One region of the Sodalis ligni genome, then DNA from elsewhere that is predicted to be linked to it. Evidence: predicted binding sites of a transcription regulator. Region 1 holds the regulator's gene; each other region holds the start of a gene.
The links. The regulator LexA, encoded in region 1, represses DNA repair genes until DNA is damaged. The targets are predictions, from matches to a motif close to TNCTGTATGTACATACAGNA.

Region 1 (7,534 bases):
GTTAGTGAGTCCTTACCGATTTCATGCTGGCTGCTGTTCGCCGCGAACGTGCTGTGGACCGTGGCCTATGACACCCAATATGCCATGGTGGACAGGGATGATGATATCCGCATCGGCGTTAAATCAACCGCTATTCTGTTCGGCCGCTATGACAGGCTTATCATCGGTATATTGCAAGCGGCTACCCTGCTGTTATTGGTTTTGCTGGGATGGCGGTCGGGATTGAACGGCATTTTCTTTATCGCATTGGCGCTGGCGGGGGCACTGTTCGTTTATCAGCAAAAGCTTATCGCCGGACGTGAACGGCCGGCGTGCTTCAAAGCCTTTTTGAATAATAACCTGGTGGGCATGGTGATCTTTCTCGGCATCGCGCTGAGCCTGCTTGTCGAGGCGATGAAATAATCATCCGCAGCCCACAGCTCACGGAACTATGTCGACAGCCAGCATCGCAGTCGACAGACAACATCGCACAGCCCGCCCCTGGCGGCTTTCCGCCAAGCCGCCAGGGATTGTCGATACTGCTTATTCTACTCCGCCGGTGACGGCAGGGGTTGAAGTCCGGGGGCGGCAACCAGCAGGCTGGCGCTTTCTATGGTCAAATGCACTTCCGGCGTCATCAACTCGCTGAGTATCTCGCTCATTTCAAGCACCTTTCCGCTAATGGCATCGCCGCTGTCGCTGATGTAGTTCTCTTCGCGCAGCGTGGCCACCAGTGTGGAAAACACCGCCTTATCGAAAAACTCCGGCGCATTGATACCGTGCAAGACCGAGAGCCGCTGGGCCATGATCCGGCTCTCTTTCTCCAGCGTGCCTCGATTGATTTGAGGGTTGAACCGCAATAAGGAGAACGTAATGGCATAACGCTGCAGGGTTTCCCTTATTCCTGCGGCCAAGAGCTGCAGAGTTTGGGCGCGCACCGGGTTGAGCAGGAGTTGCCGCGCCTCCTCGATAATCAATCCCTGCCGGAGCAGCTCTTCAATCAGCGCATCGATAACCGGGCCGATCTCCGCCGTTTCATAGTGCATAAACAGTTCTGCTTTGAGCAGCGGGTAAAGCAGATAGCTATGGCGTAATAGCGTCTCGCGGTCTATACCGGGATGGCCGAGAATGATGCTGGCCACCAGCGACGGCAGGATAAATAAATGCTGGATGTTGTTCCGGTAGTAGGTCATCAGCACCGCTTGTTCTCGCGTCAAATAGATGATGTCGCCGATGGTGTCCTGCTCAACGCTGAATTTATTCATAGCCAGAGCATGCTCCAGCAAGCCTTCCGCCGTGGTATCCGGAATGGTCACATCCGCTGCGTAGGGAACGTTGCGCATCAGTTCCAGATAGCAGTTCAGTTGGTGCAGCAATTGTTCCCGGGTTAACGAACGCTGGCGTGAAGCCAGCAGTACCGTGGAACAAAGATTAATGGCATTCGCCGCGGCGGCGTTATTGATGCGCACCATGATTTTGCCGGCGATGTCATCCACCACCGGCGCCAGCCAGCCGGGACGCTGGGCTTCGATAGGATCGATGGAATCACGCCACTGCGGCACGTTCTGGCTCAGATAGGCGCTCAGTGACAAAGGCTCGCCGAAGTTGACATAACCTTGGCCCAGATTACGCAATTTACGCAACCCGCGCACCATCTGCAAAAATCCCTCTTTTTCCTTGGTGGCGCCGCGCAATTCCTTGGCGTAGGTGGCCACCTCCATGACATGTTCATAGCCGACATAAATCGGCACCAGGGTGATGGGCCGGTTTCCTCCCCGCAGCATGGCCTGGATGGTCATGGTCAGCGTGCCGGTCTTGGGCTCCAGCAGGCGTCCGGTACGGGAACGCCCTCCCTCCATAAAATATTCCACCGAGTAGCCGCGGGTGAACAGTTCCCCAAGGTATTCACGGAATATGGTGGAGTAGAGTTTATTGCCCTTGAACGTGCGGCGGATAAAAAATGCCCCCAGGCGCCGGAAAATCGGGCCCGCCGGCCAAAAGTTCAGGTTAATGCCGGCGGCGATATGCGGCGGCACCAATCCCTGGTGATAAAGCACATAGGACAGCAGCAGATAATCCATGTGGCTGCGGTGGCAGGGCACGTAGACGATTTCGTGGCCGTCTTCGGCCAGTTGCCGGACCCGATCGGCATTGCGTACGTGCAGACCTTGATACAGGCGATTCCAGGTCCAGCTCAATACCCGATCCGATAAACGTATGGCCTCATAAGAAAAGTCCGCCGCAATTTCCTCCATCAGCTGGATGGCGGTTTGCTGCGCCTTATCGGTGGAGATTTTTTTGCTGCGGGCTTCATCTTCAATGGCTTTTTCAATGGCCTTGGACGCCAGCAGCTTGTTAAAAAGATCCTGGCGTACCGGCAAACGCGGCCCAACCGCCACCAGGCGCTGGCGGGCAAAATGTATCCGGGCGACCCGGGCGAGCTTTTGCGCGATGGTCTTATCCGTGCCGTGTTCCGTTGCCATGTACCGCATCGACAGCGGATTGGAAAAGCGGACAAAACTGTCACGCCCCAGCCAGAGAATGGCGATGAATTTTTGAAAACCGTTCAGCAGCCGTAACTGCGGAGCCGGTTGGTTGGGCTGTGCTTCACGGCCCGGGGCGCGTCCGAACATCACGGAAACCGGCACCATTTGTACATCGAGCTGGGGGTTGTTACGGTGTAAGTCCAGGTAATTGTGGAATAACTTGACGGATTCCGGCTTCTCGGTGAAGTAGGAGAAAACCCGCGGACCATCGTTAATAAAGACATAACGCGGCAGCGTTACCCCGTCAATTTCCAGGGGAATCAGCGGATCCGGCAGTTGGAGCTTTAAGCACTGCCCGCGCAGGGTAAGCAAATCCGCTTTGGAATTATAAGGTAACACGTACATCATGGCCCGCATGGGATCCAGACCGGTTTCTTCCCGTGGATTCGCGGGGATTACCTTACTTCTCACCAGCAATTTTATTGGCAAATCCAATAACGCATAATAAATGTTACGCCAACCTGACATATCTGTGTGAAGCCTCTTGTTAGCATTGCGGCACAAGAATACCAGAAACTGCGCAACAGATCTGTGGTGATGAGAACGCAAAGAACCGGTAATATGGGCGCAATTTTCCTCAAGCGCGCAAATGTATGGCAAACCAAATCAGTGGACTTAAACGTATCTATAACGCCATGGGATATTCATTAAAAGGATTATCAGCGGCCTGGCGTCATGAAGCGGCTTTTCGGCAGGAAGCGGTAATAGCCATCCTTGCCATCGTACTTGCATATTATCTCGAATCCGACGCTATTTCGCGTATTTTATTGATTGGCTCGGTGTGGCTGGTATTGGTGATGGAAACGATAAACAGCGCCATAGAAGCGGTGGTGGACCGCATCGGGCCAGAGCTGCACCCCCTCTCGGGACGGGCAAAGGATCTCGGGTCGGCTGCGGTTGCGCTGGCCATCATATTGGCGGCCTGGGTCTGGATAACCTTGCTGTGGCGACTATTTCGATGATGGCTTCTCTTAACCGTTGTTAAATTCAGCCGTTTTTATTACGTTTTGCCACACATGAGGTTTTCAATTGGGCTCGACCTGTATATACTCACATGAAGACTGTATAAACAAACAGGGGACGGAATGAAAGCGTTAACCGCCAGACAACAAGAGGTTTTTGACCTTATCCGCGATCATATATCGCAAACCGGCATGCCGCCGACACGCGCGGAGATCGCCCAACAGCTGGGGTTTCGCTCACCCAATGCCGCCGAGGAGCACCTTAAGGCGCTGGCGCGAAAAGGGGCGATTGAGATTGTCTCCGGCGCTTCCCGCGGGATCCGTTTACTCATTGAGGAAGAGAGCGGTTTGCCTCTGATTGGCCGCGTGGCGGCGGGCGAGCCATTGCTGGCGGAACAGCATATCGAAAGCCATTACAAAGTCGATCCTGATTTGTTCAAACCCCATGCGGACTTTTTGCTGCGCGTCAGCGGCATGTCAATGAAAGACATCGGCATCATGGATGGTGATTTGCTGGCGGTGCACAAAACGCAGGATGCCCGTAATGGCCAGGTGATTGTCGCGCGGATTAACGATGAAGTGACGGTAAAACGCCTCAGAAGACAAGGCAATATCGTTGAGCTGTTACCTGAAAACAGTGATTTCTCCCCCATCGTGGTAGATCTACGCCAGCAGGAGCTCACTATCGAAGGATTGGCGGTAGGTGTCATTCGCAACGGCAATTGGATCTGAGCCTTTGTCTGGACCCGCTTTGATCTGTTGGTGACTCTAGGTAGCGTATTCTCCCCCGGTTTGGTTTTCGGCGTCCTTTATCAGCTTCGGCGGCCGCAGATTTATTGGGGGAGCTGTGGCGCGTCGTTTTGTTCCGTTCAATAACCTTTTGCATCTTTTCTTGCCTCGCTTTATTCAATACTTGCCGTAATTAATCGCTGTTCCCGCCAGCTATCCGCGTTAGAGCATAAGTGAAGTTTATACATAGTCTGTTACATTTATCGTCATTCTAATTTCCTCCGCTACCTGCTGTTTTATATCGCCTTATGGTAAAAAACGCGGGAATTACCGTCCATATGACGTCAAATCCTCTGCCAAATAAGCCTTTCGCCAAACGCACTGCTATACTTAATCTCATAGGGTTAGCTTATAGATTAACGATGTCAGACGTTTTCTTTAACGAATCCGATTATTCATTAACCGCTGCAAAGGTTAATGATTAAAATTCCTCACCAAACGATAGTGAAGGAGTTTTACAATGAATACTGACCAAGCAAGCGGCAACTGGAAGCAATTCAAGGGTAAAATGAAAGAACAATGGGGCAAACTCACCGATGATGATTTGACCGTTGTTGAAGGAAGCGTGACCAGTTAATCGGTAAAATTCAAGAACGTTATGGTTACGGCAAAGAAGCAGCAGAAAAGGAAGTTTCGAACTGGGAAACCCAGAATAAATATCGCTGGTAGCGATGTGACGTGGTAGCCCGCTATTACGTTGGTTACCCGAAATAATCAGATTAATGTTCCTACCCAAAGGTACAAGGATGTACCACCTTACTAATCACATACTTAAACTAATCTACTAAAAATTTTAATGCCTCCCTGTTTAACTCTTACCTCTTTTTGATCCCAATGCTATGGTCATGTCCGCAATTATGCAGCCGATCGCAGGATTGCACTTCGGAACACTTGAGGCAAAAACCATGGGCTTCCACAACGTTATGCCGCATGGCAAAACCCGCTGACCGGGCCATGCGTTGTAGAATCTCCTCAATCCCCTCGGTGGATTGCTCCGTGACCTGGCCGCAGCGATCGCAGATAAAAAAAGCCGAGGTATGGCTAGGCTCTTCAAAATGATGGCACAAGACAAAGCTGTTGGTTGACTCGACGCGATGGATAAATCCCTGCTCCATTAGAAAATCCAGTGCGCGATATATAGTCGGCGGTTTAGCCTGGGGTTCTGAGGCCCGTAACAGATCAAGCAGATCGTAGGCGCTAATGGCCCCCTCCTGCTGCGTCATCAGGCGCAATACTTCGAGCCGCTGCGGCGTCAGGCGTACATTCCGTTGTTCACACAATTGTTCAGCTTGACTGAGCAATTGCGAACTAGTCATGCTTTTCATAGGGAACCCCCGTAGCTTATCTATCCATCATCTTATCATGATGACGATAAAATACCGAATTTAGGGATGTAAGCCGAGCGAGGCTATAGCATTCCCGGCTAACGGTCAGCAAAACAGGGCAGAGAAGAGCTTTTATGCTGTCAGGCGTGGCGACATATTTATTTCCCGGGGAGGGTGGCTGTTGATGCCTTCCGTAACGCTATTGGCGATGGTAATCAGGTGATAGATAACCTGTTTGTTGCTTGCCCTGGTTTTCCTCTTGATATTTATCTTATGGGAGGAAAGGGTTTTTTCTTTGATATGCAAATGTGAACAGATATGTAACGTATCGTAGCCGGACATCCACATTGTGAGGACTTCAGCTTCCGTTTTACTAAAGCGCAGTGGGGAAAATCCAAGTTTGTTATTATCATCCAGCCATGTTCTGACATCGAGATAATAACGGATAATCATATTGATAGTGCTGATTTTGATAAACTTTGAAGTGATAATGACATTCTTTTTGATTGGGATAAAATCATAGAATTTTATGCTTTCATTACCGATAAAGATAAAAAAGAGCGTCGCCGGATGCTGTTCTATGACGGTCTTGAGCTCCTCATTATTGTGCTGATATTGAAAATAATTCTGATTGATAAAAATAATGGAAGGAGATGCTGTTTCGCATTTTTTTCTCAATGTTGACAAACTGTCCAGTGTTCGAATACTTCCTTTAACACCATTTGCGCCAAGAGAGCTTTTCAGCGCATATCTGGTGTATGTGCATGGATCAAGAATAAACACTGTCATAATAATCGCGATATCTACAGTTATGGTTATTGATAGGGGAAGGATGCGTTAGTTCGTTCTATAAATTCCCTTTGAAGACGAGAACAGTGCCTTCGGTATTTGTTTACCGGCTGCTTGTTCGGTTGAATATGATTTTTCTCTTTCTGTTTTCCCTGAAATGCAGAGCCAGGCTGATTATGGTAATCAGCAGCATAAAAGCGATAAGCACGCTGTAAATAATCATACTTCAACCTTTCACTCAGTAATGAAGACGGCGACGCATTAAATCCATGTGATAGAGGATTATGACCAGTTTGTAAATCGCCATTGAAGCCATTGGGACGTAATATAAGTTATTTGGTACAAAATGAGATTTTTTACAAAAAAAAGCTATTGAATGTTAATACTTCGCTGCCAAACCGCGGTTTGCGCACGGCGTACCTCCGGTCGTTTGAAACGCTTGGCAGGGTGTTACCGCCACCGGATTTCATGCCAAAGGCCAGCGGCAAACGGCAGAGATCTTATTTGCCGGAATAGGAGTTGTGCCACGCCATGGAGAAGGCGCTGTGGGAATAGTGGAATAGGATGAGATATACGCTGGTAATTGCTTTTTTTAATCAGTTAAAAATCAACATTGCTACTCTGCAGCGTGATGCTTATGATTATTGACGGGCAAATAAATTTATCAATAACGTATGCCTTTTTGATTAAAAATTATTATAGGGCATAGAAGAGATGCGATATATTTTTGTATCTGTCTTTTAGGTATCCATCGCCGATATGCCCTTTTTTTTGCTCAACTCAATATCCGCCTTCTTTAAGCGTCATTAAGAGAAAGGATAAAGCCCGTTGGAGAAATATCAGGCTTTCCCCAGGGCAATGTTGCAAAAATATCAGACTCTCCCCCGTTCGAGGGATCTTATATCGGTTTGAGTAAATATCTGTTGAAACATGGCGAGCATCCCCTCGCACAGGCTGTCATTCCAGCCGCCGTGCCGGACGTTATCCCGGAATTTTTCCGCCAGCTCTCCCGGCGACAGCGGCTGCTGTGCGCCGCCGCGCATCCAGGGCTGAACGTGCTCATAAACGGTGCCGTCGCTCATCGTTGCCCGCAGATGGCCGGTGAACTGGGCCGGGTAGGGGTTTTGCGGGTCGATTTCATAGC
Region 2 (7,534 bases), 1.3 Mb from region 1:
TAAAAATAGTGGTGCCCAACGACGGAAGTTTGCTTTCAGGTGTGAAGGATGTGCTGCTCATGGCTAACGACCACTCTTAGAAGCCGGTTTTGAGTCCAATATAACACGCTGGGTACAATTGACAATCGGGACGTTTAGATGGGTAAACGGCTAAACGCCAAACATCGAAACATAAGCCCGGCGAAGAATTTTTATGGCGGCGAAAAGGAATAGCGGAGGGAATAAAGGTTATTTCAGCCAAAGAGAGAGGCGGTTAGAGTGAATGTAGCTCGTTCAGTCAGCCTGATTAGGCTAAGACTTAACCGAGTTTGTTTCCAATGCCAGTGGGATTAATTCTTAAGGGAATCATTCAATAAGTTAATCAAAACATTTGAAATACTCATACAAATATATGGTCTATTATTCCTTTTCCTTTAACGCCATCATAACACGCACGACATTCTGTTAACTTTTTCCCCATGAGAACTCTATGATCCCGAAGATTAATGTAAAAAATCGCCGTCCCGGTGGTTATCGCCTTTGGCGCGCTGTCCGGTTTTGCCCGGGCTGAAACGCAGACTTTGTCATGGATCCCGCTCATACGTCGGTGGTGTTTTCCTGGAACCATTTCGGCTTTTCCAATCCCACCGCTGATTTTTCTAATGTTACCGGCAATATCGTGCTGGACGACAAGCACATCACCCAGACAAAAGTGGACGTGACTATCCCTATCGACAGCGTCGATACCCATGTGCAAAAGCTGACGGAAGAGTTTAAGGGCAAGGATTATTTCGATCAGGCCACCTATCCCCAGGCCACCTTCCACAGCACAAAAATCATCAGCGAAGGCGCCCACAAATATAAAGTGTATGGCGACCTGAAAATCAAGGACATTACCAAGCCGGTGATTTTGAATGCGGTGCTGAACAAGATAGGCCAGCATCCGATGGAGAAAAAACAGGCGGTGGGCTTTAACGCCACCACTACTATCAAACGCTCGGAATTCGGTTTGGATAAATATGTCCCCATGGTGAGCGATGCCGTGGTGATAACTATCTCCACCGAAGCCCTGGTAAAATAACCCCCGTTCCGCTGCCGGCGCGTGGTTGTTTCTTGGCAACCGCTTAGCCCGGCAGCGCGTCATCCGCTTGGTATGTCCTGTATCGACCGCGGACCCCCTCCTTGGTATGCGCTTTATCGACAGCGGGCTATTCGCCTGGTACGCGCTTTACCGGCCGCGGAATGTCCCATGGCACCCCTTACCTCGACCGCAATCCATCCCATGTTACCCGCACCGATCCCGCACTGATTGTTCCACGCTGTTTCCCCGTGATGATAATCTGGCTCACAAATAATGATTTTCCTGCTATTACTCGATTGTCCCGGACCATCTTCGCTTCTCGCGGTTTCGCCAATCCGGTAAACTGTTTACCGAAGATTTTCTGAATTTGCGAGCCTATACCGAGGGACTTATGTATCAGGATTTGATTCGTAGCGAACTGAACGAAGCCGCGCTGACGCTGGCTAACTTTCTGAAAGACGAAAAAAATATTCAATCTATTGAGGATGCGGCCAGGCTTATCGCCGATTCCTTTAAAGCCGGCGGCAAAGTGCTGTCCTGCGGCAACGGCGGTTCCCATTGCGACGCCATGCATTTCGCCGAGGAGCTTACCGGCCGCTATCGCGATAACCGCCCGGCTTATCCGGCCATCGCCATTTCGGACGTCAGCCATTTATCCTGCGTCAGCAACGATTACGGGTATGATTTTGTCTTTTCCCGTTATATCGAAGCGCTGGGCAATAAGGGCGATGTGCTGCTGGGCATCTCCACCTCCGGCAATTCGGCCAATATCATCCGCGCCGTCGACGCCGCCCGGGCCAAAGGCATGAAAGTGATTACCCTTACCGGCAAAGACGGCGGCAAAATGGCCGGCACCGCCGATGTGGAAATTCGCGTGCCCCATTTTGGCTACGCCGATCGTATCCAGGAGATCCATATCAAGTCGATTCATATTCTGATCCAGCTTATTGAAAAAGAGATGGCTGCGGCGGTGTAATGCAGCGCCGACATCGGCATGGATGCGGCGGCGTGACCTCGCTCCGGCATCGGGATGAGGGCAGCAGCGTATTGCGGTAACGGAATCGGGATGGCGGCCGGGTAAGGTCGTGCCGCCATCGGGATGGCGCGGAACAGGAGAGGGTCATGTGTGAACTGCTCGGGATGAGTGCCAATGTGCCGACGGACATTTGCTTCAGCTTTACCGGGTTAATGCAGCGGGGCGGCCGCACCGGACCGCATAAGGACGGATGGGGCATCACGTTCTACGAGGGGCTGGGCTGCCGGACCTTCAAGGATCCGTTGCCGAGCATCAGCTCGCCCATCGCCCGGCTGGTGCAGGAGTATCCCATCAAATCCTGCGCGGTGGTTTCTCATATCCGCCAGGCCAATCGCGGCCGGGTGGCGCTGGAAAACACTCACCCTTTTACCCGAGAACTCTGGGGACGGAATTGGACTTTTGCCCACAACGGCCAGCTGCGGGGATACCGTCAACTGGACACCAGCCCCTATCGGCCGGTAGGGCAGACCGACAGCGAGTATGCGTTTTGCTGGCTGCTGGCCCGGCTGGCGGAACGCTATCCCCACACCCCCGGCCATTGGCCGTCGGTGTTCCGTTATATCGATAGCCTGGCGGGCGAGCTGCGGCAAAAAGGCATCTTCAATATGCTGCTGTCCGACGGCCGTTTCGTTATGGGATATTGTTCCAGCGAACTTTACTGGATCACCCGGCGGGCGCCGTTCGGCAAAGCCACCCTTATCGATCAGGATGTGGAGATTGATTTCCAGCAGCAGACCACGCCAGACGATGTGGTGACGGTCATCGCCACCCAACCGCTGACGGGGAATGAAACCTGGCACAAGGTTGCGCCAGGGGAGAGCGTATTATTTCGGCTGGGTGAGCGCGAGCTGTGACGCCACGGGCGCGCGGGTCATTTGCATCGGTGTGCCTATCACATACTGGCCGTTGACCACCGCCACCGCCGCCGGCTGATGATGTTCGGCAAAGAAAGCGTAGCCGGGCTGCAGCTGTTGCCAGAAAGAATAATAGGTGGAATAACGGTGACGCTGCATATTTGCCGGCGTCATACGGAACGGATAAATATGAATCTTTATCGCATCCTGGCCATTTCGTAATGCCGCATCCACATAGCGGTATATTTCAGCAATATAACTGTCGGTCATGGCGTAACAGCCGATGGAACGACAATCGCCATGAATCATCAGCATGGCGCCGGAATAGCCGCGGGATTGATCGTAGGCATTGGGGAAACCGATATTGATGGCCCGGTAATAATGGCTGTTGGGCTGCAGATTGCGGCTGTCGATAGTATAAAAACCTTCCGGACTTTTAAAATCGCCTTCCACCCGTTTCGGGCCCAGCCCGCCGGAGAAGTTGCAAATGCCGTAGCTGCCTATCAAGCGGTACTCCGGGCCTATCTTGGCGTAGAGCTCAAGGGTTCGTTCTTCTTTGAAGATTTGAATAAATACCGGTGAGCCGAGTAATTGGGCTTTCAATTCATTTGAAATAACTTGCGCCTGCTCACTGGCATAACTGACAGATGTAAATGCCGGTATACAAAACAACATCGCAAACAGCAGTGCGATTTTGCTCATTATCATTCCTGCGTAGTCAAAATAAATAACAAACCTGCAATAATCATTGCCGGCAAACCCTGTAAAACGATAATACATTTAAGATAATCAGCGACACGATATCACTGCCCGAACTTTTATCAAGATACGTTTTGTATATATTCGCGTACTTACTGTATACTCATACAGTTAAAAGGGGGGCAAATGCGCAAAATCATACATGTCGACATGGATTGCTTCTTCGCGGCAGTGGAAATGCGCGACGATCCGAGCCTGCGCGATATCCCCATCGCCATCGGCGGCAGGGCGGACAAGCGGGGGGTCATCAGCACCGCCAACTATCCGGCCCGGGTATTCGGCGTGCACAGCGCGATGTCCACCGCCATGGCCATGAAGCTTTGCCCCCATCTTAAACTGCTGCCGGGGCGCATCAATGCCTATAAAGAAGCATCGGCGCATATCCGTGAAATCTTTAGCCGTTATACGCCGTTAATCGAGCCGCTGTCGCTGGACGAAGCCTATCTGGATGTGACCGACAGCGCGTATCACAACGGTTCGGCCACCCTGATGGCCCAGGCCGTCCGCGCCGACATCGCCCGCGAGTTGCGGCTCACCGCCTCCGCCGGCGTGGCGCCGGTTAAGTTTCTGGCCAAAATCGCCTCCGATTTGAACAAGCCCGACGGGCTGTACGTTATCAGGCCTGAACAGGTCGCCTCCTTTTTGCAGTCGTTGCCCTTGGGGAAAATACCCGGCGTGGGCAAAGTCACGGCGAAAAAACTGGCTGATATGGGCCTTAATACCTGCGGCGATATACAGCGTTATGATCTGGCGGCGCTGCTCAGGCAGTTTGGCAAATTCGGCCGGGTGATCTGGGAGCGTTCTTTGGGTATCGATGAGCGGGAGGTGACCTCCGATCGGATGCGTAAATCGGTGGGGGTGGAGCGCACCCTTGAGGTTGATATTGATGATTGGGCGGCGTGCGCACAGATTATCGAGGCGCTGTACCCGGAGCTTGAGCGCCGGTTGGAGCGGGTGCGACCGGATCTGCACATCGCCCGGCAGGGCATCAAGCTCAAATTCGCCGATTTCCAGCAAACCACCCAGGAGCACGTGTGGCCGGTACTGAACAAAGTGGATTTGATGGAGATCGCCCGCCAGGCGTGGGATCAGCGGCGCGGCGAACGGGGGGTGCGGCTGGTGGGGCTGCATGTGACGCTGCTGGACCCGCAGATTGAGCGGCAGCTGATATTTAACTGGGAAGATGATTTGTTTTTGTGAGGGGGGAGCTGCGCTCCCCCAACCCCTGCTGGGCGGCTCGTTGCACGATTGGTGTAAGCGGGCCTACCATGCCATGGGGTGCTCGGTCGGGCGGGAAAACCACGCCCGATTCGACCCCATTGGCACGGTCTCCCTTTAACACGTCCGTTGCGCGATTGGTGTAAGCGGGCTTACCGTGCCATGGGGCGCTCGGTCGGGCGGGAAAACCACGCCCGATTCGACCCCATTGGCACGGTCTCCCTTTAACACGCCCGTTGCGCGATTCGTGTAAGCGGGCTTACCGTGCCATGGGGCGCTCGGTCGGGCGGGAAAACCACGCCCGATTCGACCCCATTGGCACGGTCTCCCTTTAACACGTCCGTTGCGCGATTCGGTGTAAGCGGGCTTACCGTGCCATGGGGCGCTCGGTCGGGCGGGAAAACCACGCCCGATTCGACCCCATTGGCACGGTCTCCCTTTAACACGTCCGTTGCGCGATTCGTGTAAGCGGGCTTACCGTGCCATGGGGCGCTCGGTCGGGCGGGAAAACCACGCCCGATTCGACCCCATTGGCACGGTCTCCCTTTAACACGTCCGTTGCACGATTCGTGTAAGCGAGCTTAACGAGCCATGGGCCCTGATGTTTAGGCTTTTTCCGGGATGGCCCTAAGCAGTGCGGTCAATAAGGTCCAGTACTGGCCGACGCTTTTGATATGCACCTGCTCGTCCGGGGAGTGCGGTCCGGTGATGGTTGGCCCGATGGAGACCATGTCCATGTTAGGGTAGGGCTTTTTGAACAGCCCGCATTCCAGACCGGCGTGGATCACCTGGATGTTCGGCGTTTTGTTGAACAGCTTCTGGTAGGTTTCGCGTACCAGATGCATCACCGGTGAGGTGGCGTCCGGCTTCCAGCCCGGGTAGCTGCCTTTGGCAATGCATTCCGCGCCCGCCAGCTGGCCCAATGCGGTCAGGGATTCCACTACGTTCTCTTTGCCGCTGTCGATGAGGGAGCGAATAAGGCAGCGGATGGTGGCGGTCTTTTCGTCCAGGGACACCACGCCGACGTTCAGGGAGGTTTCTACCACGCCTTTTACGTCGTCGCTCATGCGGATCACGCCGTTGGGGGTGGCGTTCAGCAGGGCGATAAATTTGTCGCCGCAGGCTTTGGTCAAAGCCTGCAGTTCGGATTGCACCGGTTCCACTGAAATCGCCAGTTTCTTTTCCTTGGCCGCCAGCTCCGTTTGGATAACCGCCAGGTACTGTTGCGCCAGCGAATTGAGGCTTTCGGTATTCTCCTGCGGCAGGGCCAGGGTGGCGAAGGCTTCACGGGGTATGGCGTTGCGCAGGGTGCCGCCGGTAACATCAAGTACGCGGAGATCCAGTTTTTTGGCGTGCTGGAACAGAAAGCGGGCCAGCAGTTTGTTGGCATTGCCCTGTCCCAGATGAATATCGACGCCAGAGTGGCCGCCCTTCAGCCCTTTGAGGGTGAGCTTGACAACCTGGTAGCCGGCGGGCACCGCTTCACGTTCCAGCGGCAGCACGGTTTTGAAATCCACCCCGCCGGCGCAGCCCATGTAGACTTCGCCCTCTTCCTCGGAATCGGTGTTAATGAGGATTTCAGCCTGCAGCCAGTTCGGCTGCAGACCGAAGGCGCCCTCCATGCCGGTTTCTTCGGTCATGGTGAGCAGCACTTCCAGCGGGCCGTGCTGCACGCTGTCATCCGCCAGAACCGCCAATGCCGAGGCCATGCCGATGCCGTTGTCCGCGCCAAGGGTGGTGCCGCGGGCTTTTACCCAATCGCCGTCGATATAGGGCTGGATCGGGTCGCGAGTGAAGTCGTGCACGGTATCGCTGTTTTTTTGCGGTACCATGTCCAGATGTGCCTGCAACACCACCGGACGGCGCTTTTCATAACCGGGGGTCGCCGGCTTGCGCAGCAGCACATTGCCGGCCTGATCCCGTTCCGCAAACAATCCTTTTTCCTGGGCCCAGCGGATTATATGGCCTGCCAGGGCATCTTCATGATATGAGGGATGCGGAATGGAACAGATTTTGTCAAAAATTTGCCATAGGGGCTGTGGCGAAAGTTGAGTCAGTTCAGACACGATAAAAACTCCTGTAACGACAAAAGACCCGGGCCGGGGAGTCAGTGTGGCGCGCAGCCGGCCGCAGGGTCACCAAAGATGGCTCAAGAATACCACTTTACCGTAACGGGCGGTGAAACTGCGGTTAAAAAGGGTGGTAGCACTGGTATTTCGTCGGTTGCGTCTCTATAATCTCGCGCAACCTTTTTTCCCCTGGTACTTTTAAGCCGAACCGATCCGGCTGGGACAGCATTTATGAGCGAAAAATACGTCGTAACCTGGGACATGTTGCAACTTCAGGCTCGGAAACTGGCCCAGCGCCTGCTTCCGTCATCGCAGTGGAAAGGCATTATCGCGGTAAGCCGCGGCGGTCTGGTTCCCGCTTCCATCCTGGCGCGTGAATTAAATATCCGCCACGTGGATACGGTGTGCATCTCCAGCTATGACCACCAGCACCAGCGCGCGATGACCGTGCTCAAACGCGCCGAGGGCGATGGCGAAGGCTTTATCGTCATCGACGATCTGGTGGATACCGGCGGCACCGCCAAAGCCATCCGCGACA
Region 3 (7,534 bases), 1.5 Mb from region 1:
TTCCGCTACCGATCCGCCGTCGATTTGTGCAAACAGCTCGCGCTTGAGGCGGGCATCGTTAAGCAAATGGGAATAAAGATCGAAGATGGCCGCGCTGTCTTGCTGGGCGCTGGCGTTAAAACGTTTGCTGAAACGGCGAAATTCCGCCGCCGCCTCGCCAAGGGCAAAGGTCAGCCGCTCCCGTTCCAGGGCGCTGTCCAGTGACGACGCCGGAAAGACCTGATCCAGCGACGGCTGGCTGGTATCCACCCAGCCCTGGGCGATAGCCACCCCCGGCGCGGCCGCCAGCGCGCGGATGCGTGTCTGGCGATACTGGCCGAACAGGGCGTTCAGCTGGGACTGCGAAAGAATGCCGGCCATTTGCGTGGCCAGCGTCACCATAAACGACTCTTCGCTTTCATCGAACTGGCGATGTTCGCGCTGCTGCACCACCAGCACGCCCAGCAGTTGGCGGCGATGGATAATCGGTACGCCGAGGAAGGAACGAAAACGTTCTTCTTTTACGGCGGGGATGTATTGAAAACTGGGATGGGTATGGGCATCGGCCAGGTTGATGGGTTCCGCCAGCCGTCCCACCAGCCCGACGATCCCTTGGTCGAATGCCAGCGTGATGGTGCGCCCGCGCGGTTTTTGTAAACCGCGCGTAGCCATAAGGTAGTAGCAGCGACGATCGTTGTCCGCCAGATAAACCGAGCAAACCTCAGTGTTCATCGCCAGACAGGTTTCATTAACCAGGATATCCAGCGTATCCGACAAACGCGGCGCGGCGGCAACCTTCTCAACGATCTCTCGTAAACGCGTGAGCATGTTCTGCGTAGCTCATCCCCTCTTTCGTCGATAAGCAGGACAAGACCGTTGCGGAGCGCCTTCCTGCAACGGCATGACAGTGGTAGAGAATTCTTTCATGACCCGGCGGTAAACGTCCCTCTTGAACGAAACCACCTGGCGGACAGGGTACCAAAAGCTGACCCAGCGCCAGCCATCAAATTCAGGTGTGCCCCCGCGCTGCATATTGATATCGGCGTCCTGACACATAATCTGTAGCAAAAACCACTTTTGCTTTTGCCCGATACAGACCGGCTTTGTGTCCCAGCGAACCAGCCGCTTTGGCAGTTTGTAACGCAGCCAGTTGCGGGTAGCGGCGAGTATGCGCACATCTTTGCGACTTAATCCCACCTCTTCGAACAATTCACGGTACATTGCCTGCTCAGCGGTCTCGCCGGCATTAATGCCGCCCTGGGGGAATTGCCATGAGTGTTGTCCGTAGCGCCTGGCCCACAAGACCTGTCCGTCACGATTACAGATTACGATACCAACATTCGGGCGGTAGCCATCATCATCGATCACTGGACTACCTCGATTACTTATAGTGCAAACATGACTTGATTGTTTCACATCCCCTCAATAGGGTAAACCACTGCTTTTCAGTAATGTCCGGCCTCAATCGTGGTTTCAGCGGGATTTGGCGGCCAGGTTATCAACAGTTTCGATCCGCGCCGTATGGCTTTATGCACTTTTTCTGTGGATAGTACTGTGCAGAACGCTGAATTAGTAGGGGAAAACTTTTAGCCAACCCTTCGGGAAACGAATTCCCGGCGGAGAAATCCTTTGGGATTTCATGCGGCTAGGATCCCATGCCGCCACGGCGGGATCCATCGGGATCTTGTGGCTTCATTCCGGGGGCCGGTAAAGCTAAAAATCAGTCAATGCTGGTTTTATCCACAATTTCGTGGATAAATCACTGCCATATCGGAACAAACCAGCAATATAACAGGGCGTCAAGGCTGTAAATAGCTACAGTAGTGAGTTTTTATTAAGGTTATCCCATAAATCTGTGGATAACCTGGTGTAAGATCCTGTTCATTGTTCTCCTCTACTGGTGCACAACCCTTTTGCTTACCGTTGTAGAGTTCAGATAATGGAATAAAAATAATAGAAAAATCATGCTATTATTAATGGCGTCAATTTATATGATCATTAAATACGGCTCATTGAAAATGACAGCCTAGTTTTTAAACACCATGCGGATAACACAGCGATGACCCTGCCGTTGGTTTCAACTCTCGTGACGCCGCCGGTCAATGAAGTTGAATTATTGGCCCGCGCCAGTGCCCTGGCGGGTTATACCCTGGGTGAGCTGGCAACCCATGCCGGACTGGTGCTGCCCGCCAATCTCAAGCGCGACAAAGGCTGGATCGGCGTGCTACTGGAGCGTTATCTCGGCGCCAGCGCCGGCAGCAAACCGGAACAAGACTTTGCCGATATCGGCGTTGAACTCAAGACCATCCCGGTGGATAGCGCGGGAAGGCCGCTGGAAACCACCTTTGTCTGCGTGGCGCCCCTCACCGGCAATAGCGGCGTCACTTGGGAAACCAGCCATGTACGCTATAAGCTGGCGCGGGTGCTGTGGATACCGGTGGAAGGCAGCCGGGATATTCCGTTGGCCGCGCGCCGGGTCGGCACGCCGTTGCTGTGGAGCCCTGACGCCCAAGAAGAGCTGAGGCTAAAGCAGGACTGGGAGGAATTGATGGATCTTATCGTATTGGGGCAGGTGGAAAAAATCACTGCCCGGCACGGCGAGGTTCTGCAGCTGCGTCCCAAAGCCGCTAATAGCCGGGCTCTTACCGCCGCCATCGGCGAATTCGGGCAGCCGATCATGACCTTGCCCAGGGGATTCTACCTGAAGAAAACCTTCACCGGCCCGTTGCTGGCCCGGCATTTCCTGATTTAGACAGTCATTGCCTGCCCGCGGGCATTCAGTATTGTTTATACCCATCATCTTTCACGTTACAGCTGTGTTGGCTGCAGTATGAAATCTTTTGGGTATATACTATTCGTTTAATATTCGTTTAGGTTGTTAACTCTTTATGTTTGATTGGATCCTGGACCCCAACGCGTGGCTGGCGCTGGGCACCCTGACTATCTTGGAAATCGTCCTTGGTATCGACAATATCATTTTCCTTTCTCTGGTAGTCGCCAAGCTTCCCCCTACCCAGCAAGGCAAAGCTCGCGGCATGGGGCTGTTCGGCGCCATGGTGATGCGGTTATGTCTGCTGGCATCTATTTCCTGGGTGATCCGTTTAACGTTTCCCCTGTTCACCGTTCTGGGCAACGCCATCTCCCTGCGGGATTTGATTCTCATGCTCGGCGGGTTGTTCCTGATTTGGAAATCCAGCAAGGAAATCCACCAGTCGCTGGAAGGGAGCGAAGAGGCGCAAAACAGCCGCGTCAGCTCCTTTACCGGCGCCATCGTGCAGATTATGCTGCTGGATATCATCTTCAGCCTGGATTCGGTGATAACCGCGGTGGGTTTGTCCAATCATCTGTTCATCATGATGCTGGCGGTGGTGATCTCCGTGGGGGTAATGCTGTATGCCGCCCGGCCCATCGGCGAGTTTGTCGCCAGGCACCCTTCCGTGAAGATGCTAGCCCTGTCGTTTCTGATTTTGATAGGCTTCACGCTGATTTTGGAAAGCGTTGATGTTCATGTGCCCAAGGGATACATTTATTTCGCCATGTTCTTTTCGATGGCGGTGGAAGCGCTGAATCTCGCCAGAAGCAAAAAAACCGATCAGGCCGGGCGCTCCGGCTCGGATCTTGAGGGATGAAGTAGTTGTTATGGGGTACCGGGCCCATTGAACAGCTTTTTTTTGTCTGAAAAGCAGTCTTAAAAAAGCCTGGCAAAGGCATAGCAGCCTGGTGTTTTGCTAAACTTATTGCCTATCCCAACGCTCAATGGACGGAAAATCACAATGAAAAAAAGCATCATGATCTGTTCGGCTATTCTCCTGGCGGGTTTACTGTCGGGATGTGCAAGTGATTATGTTATGGCCACCCAAAGACGGTCGGATGATTCTGACCAAGGGAAAACCCGAAGTGGATAAATCCACCGGGGTGATAAGCTATACCGATGAGCAGGGCAATGAAATGCAAATCAACGGTAATGACGTGTCGCAAATGATCGAACGTTGATTCCTCCCTGGCGATGAATACCCATTGGCCGGGCCGTTTTTGCTTTTCCCCGCGGCCTGGCTTGGTTATAGTCGATTACATCGGAGGAAGATCAACGCCCGCTCTTTTCAGACACTAAGGAACCAGCCTCAATGTATTATCACCGTATCCCCCACAGTTCTCTTGAAGTCAGCGTTCTGGGATTGGGCACCATGACTTTTGGTGAACAAAACACGGAGGCCCAGGCCCATGAGCAGCTGGATCATGCCGTCGCAGCAGGCGTCAACCTGATCGACACGGCTGAAATGTATCCGGTCCCGCCCCGGCCTGAAACCCAGGGACTGACGGAGACTTATATCGGTAACTGGCTGCACAGACACGGCCAGCGGGAAAAAATCATCCTGGCCACCAAAGTCACCGGCCCGTCACGGGGCAATGACGCATCTATCCGGCCACAGCAGATTCTCGATCGCAAAAACATCCGCAAGGCGCTGGACGACAGCCTGCAGCGACTGCAAACCGATTATGTGGATCTTTACCAGGTGCACTGGCCGCAGCGGGCCACCAACTGTTTCGGCCAACTGAATTACCGCTACACCGATGAAAAACTGGCAGTGACCATACTGGAAACCCTGGAAGCGCTGAATGAGCAGGTGCGGGCCGGTAAAATCCGCTATCTGGGTATTTCCAACGAGACCCCATGGGGCGCCATGCGTTATCTCCAGTTGGCGGAAAAACACGATCTTCCGCGCATTGTTACGGTGCAGAATCCCTATAGCCTGCTCAATCGCAGTTTCGAAGTCGGCATGGCGGAAATCAGCCAGTTTGAAGGGCTGGAGCTGCTGGCTTATTCCAGCCTGGCGTTCGGCACCCTGACCGGCAAGTACCTCAACGGCGCAAAGCCCGCCGGCGCGCGCAATACCCTGTTCAGCCGTTTCACGCGCTATAGCTCGCCGCACACCCAGCGGGCAATCGCCGAGTATGTCGCCCTGGCGGGACGTTTTGGCCTGGACCCGGCGCAAATGGCCCTGGCGTTTGTACGCCGGCAGCCCTTTGTGGCATCTACCCTGCTGGGCGCCACCACACTGGATCAGTTAAAAAGCAATCTGGCCAGCCTGACGCTGCGGCTGGATGACGAAATCATCGACGCCTTGGAAGAAATCCATCAGCGCTTTACCTTTCCCGCACCCTAATCCCAAGGTCCGGCGGCTTTCTTATCACTTGGAGCCGCCGGTACGGGTGCTTTTACCGGCTCGGGTCGCAAACCACAGCGTCGCTATCGCCGCCGAAAACAGCAGGCCAAAACCAATACCGACCACCACCGCAGGAACATTCAGTTTCACCACCAGCGAATAAAGCCCCAGCATCAGCAGCATGGCGGTATTCTCGCCGAAATTCTGTACGGCGATGGCATTGCCCGCCCCCACGCTCTGTTTGCCGCGATGCTGCAGCAAGGCATTGAGCGGCACGATAAAAAAGCCGCCCAGGATACCGATGAACGCCAGCAGCAGGTAGGATGGCATCAGGTGGTGCTGCAAACTCAGGGCCACCACCACTCCGCCCATGATGACACCCGCCGGCATGCAGCGCCGTACCGTTTCCAGGCTGATGAGTTTCGCCGCCGCCGCGGCGCCGAACACGATGCCTACCGCCACCATGGCATTAAGCATGGTTGGGGTGGCGTTATCGTTGATGCCCAGCGCCACCGGCACCCAGAGCACCAGCAGAAAACGCAGCGTCACGCCGGCTCCCCAGAACAGGCTGGTGCCGATAATGGAAAAACGCGTTTCGCCATCCTGCCAAAGGCTGCGGCAGGCGGCGGTGAAGGCGCCCAGCATCCGGACGGGATGCCAGGAACCGCCGGAGCGCGCCGGGACCAGCCGCGGGATAAAGAGATTAGCCACCACCGCCACGCCATAGGTCACGGCACAGACGGACAGCGCCGCGAGCACATGCCAGTCCGCCAGTATCCCGCCGGCCACCGAACCGATAAGAATGGCGGCAATGGTGGACGCTTCGATTAAACCATTGGCCTTTACCAGCAGACCGCCCTGGGTGAGTTCACCCAGGATACCGTACTTGGCGGGGGAGTAGGCGGCCGCCCCGACTCCCACCAGGCAATAGCCGAAAAAAGGATTGAGACCGGCGCAAATCAATAACGCCCCGGCCAGCTTAAGGCCGTTGGCCGCCATCAATACCCGGCCCTTGGGGAAGTTATCGGCAAATTTGCCGACAAAGGGCGCCAGGAAGATATAGGCGGCGACAAACAGCATCTGCAATACCGGTTGGCTCCAGGCGGGATAGTGCTGCTGCTTGATAAGCGCCAAGGTGGCGAACAGCAGGGCATTATCGCCGAATGCGGAAAAAAACTGCGCGCTGATCACCGCTATCATGGGCCGTGACAGCAGGCGATCGGATAATACCGCCGATTGGCTCATGCCTGGGTCTCCGGGGTTTCCGCCATCTTTTTCAACGCGGCAAAATCGGGCTTGCCGCTGCCCAGCAAAGGTATTTCCTTGACAGGGCGGATATCGCGCGGTACGGCAATCTCAGCCATGCCGTCTTTACGCGCCTGCTGTAGCAGCATATCGCGGGTTAACGCCGTATCGGTGGTAAACAGCACCAGTGATTCTCCTTTCACGCGATCGGTTTTCGCCGCCGCGCCATGGTGGGCATCCGGCGAAACGCGCGCCGCCAGCCCTTCGATGCTCTCCAGAGAAACCATTTCTCCCGCCAGCTTGGCAAAGCGCTTGACACGGCCTTGGATGGTGCAGAACCCCTGGCTGTCGATAAAGACGATATCCCCGGTGTCATACCACCCCTCCTCCCGCCGTCCGCCCGCGTTTTCAGCGGCCGGCGGCTCCAATACCCCCGGATGCTCCACCCGAAGATAGCCGTTCATGATATTCGGTCCGCGCAATTGCAGCTGCCCGCCCTGTTCAATGCCCGGCACGGGGATGATGCGCGCTGTCATACCCGGCAGGATTTGGCCGACGGTATGCGGTTTTGCCGCCAATGGAACATTGATGGACACAACCGGCGCACATTCCGTCACGCCATAGCCTTCCAGGATACGGATGCCGAATTTATCCAGCCACAGCTGCCTTGTGTTTTCCGCCAGTTTTTCCGCCCCGGCGACGATATAACGCACCCGGGCGAAATCATACTGGTGGGCCAGGCGGCCATACTGGGCCAGAAACGTCGACGTACCGAACAGTACGGTACAATTCTGGTCATACACCAGTTCAGGTATCACCCGATAGTGTAACGGACTGGGGTAAAGCAGTACCCTGGCGCCGGTCAGCAAAGGGGTAAACAATCCCACCGTCAGGCCGAAGGCATGAAACAGCGGCAGCGCCGATAAAAACTTGTCCCGGGGGGTAAAATCCGCCACCGAGCGGATTTGTTCTATATTCGCCAGGATGCTGTCGTGGGAATGCACTACGCCTTTGGGCGTGCCCTCGGAGCCCGATGTGAACAGAATGAGCGCATCGCCACGAGCCTGTTGCGGCGCTTCGGCACGATAAGGCGCCAATAAATGGAAGAGAATCCAAAGCTTATCCCGCAGGCCCAGGCTGTCTTT

Region 2: a site for LexA is predicted at 3,803-3,822, ahead of dinB (DNA polymerase IV). Genes of this name have one in related genera too.
Region 3: a site for LexA is predicted at 1,783-1,802, ahead of mutH (DNA mismatch repair endonuclease MutH). Genes of this name have one in related genera too.

Annotation. Positions count from the first base shown of each region.
Region 1 covers NZ_CP075169.1:6,002,693-6,010,226, reverse strand. Annotated here, with positions in the region: gene ubiA (4-hydroxybenzoate octaprenyltransferase) at 1-402, shown strand, start outside; gene plsB (glycerol-3-phosphate 1-O-acyltransferase PlsB) at 528-2,993, opposite strand; gene GTU79_RS27915 (diacylglycerol kinase) at 3,119-3,487, shown strand; gene lexA (transcriptional repressor LexA) at 3,611-4,219, shown strand; partial or broken gene GTU79_RS27905 (CsbD family protein) at 4,737-4,945, shown strand; gene zur (zinc uptake transcriptional repressor Zur) at 5,092-5,601, opposite strand; gene rcsA (transcriptional regulator RcsA) at 5,734-6,390, opposite strand; gene GTU79_RS27890 (MmgE/PrpD family protein) at 7,263-7,534, opposite strand, start outside.
Region 2 covers NZ_CP075169.1:4,707,529-4,715,062, reverse strand. Annotated here, with positions in the region: gene GTU79_RS22100 (pyridoxal phosphate-dependent aminotransferase) at 1-61, opposite strand, end outside; gene GTU79_RS22095 (YceI family protein) at 566-1,060, shown strand; gene lpcA (D-sedoheptulose 7-phosphate isomerase) at 1,452-2,036, shown strand; gene GTU79_RS22085 (class II glutamine amidotransferase) at 2,183-2,950, shown strand; gene dpaA (peptidoglycan meso-diaminopimelic acid protein amidase) at 2,921-3,652, opposite strand; gene dinB (DNA polymerase IV) at 3,836-4,909, shown strand; gene pepD (beta-Ala-His dipeptidase) at 5,533-6,993, opposite strand; gene gpt (xanthine phosphoribosyltransferase) at 7,228-7,534, shown strand, end outside.
Region 3 covers NZ_CP075169.1:1,043,080-1,050,613, reverse strand. Annotated here, with positions in the region: gene ptsP (phosphoenolpyruvate--protein phosphotransferase) at 1-807, opposite strand, end outside; gene rppH (RNA pyrophosphohydrolase) at 820-1,347, opposite strand; gene mutH (DNA mismatch repair endonuclease MutH) at 2,039-2,731, shown strand; gene GTU79_RS04900 (TerC family protein) at 2,868-3,608, shown strand; partial or broken gene GTU79_RS04895 (YgdI/YgdR family lipoprotein) at 3,753-3,972, shown strand; gene GTU79_RS04890 (NADP(H)-dependent aldo-keto reductase) at 4,104-5,144, shown strand; gene lplT (lysophospholipid transporter LplT) at 5,169-6,389, opposite strand; gene aas (bifunctional acyl-ACP--phospholipid O-acyltransferase/long-chain-fatty-acid--ACP ligase) at 6,386-7,534, opposite strand, start outside.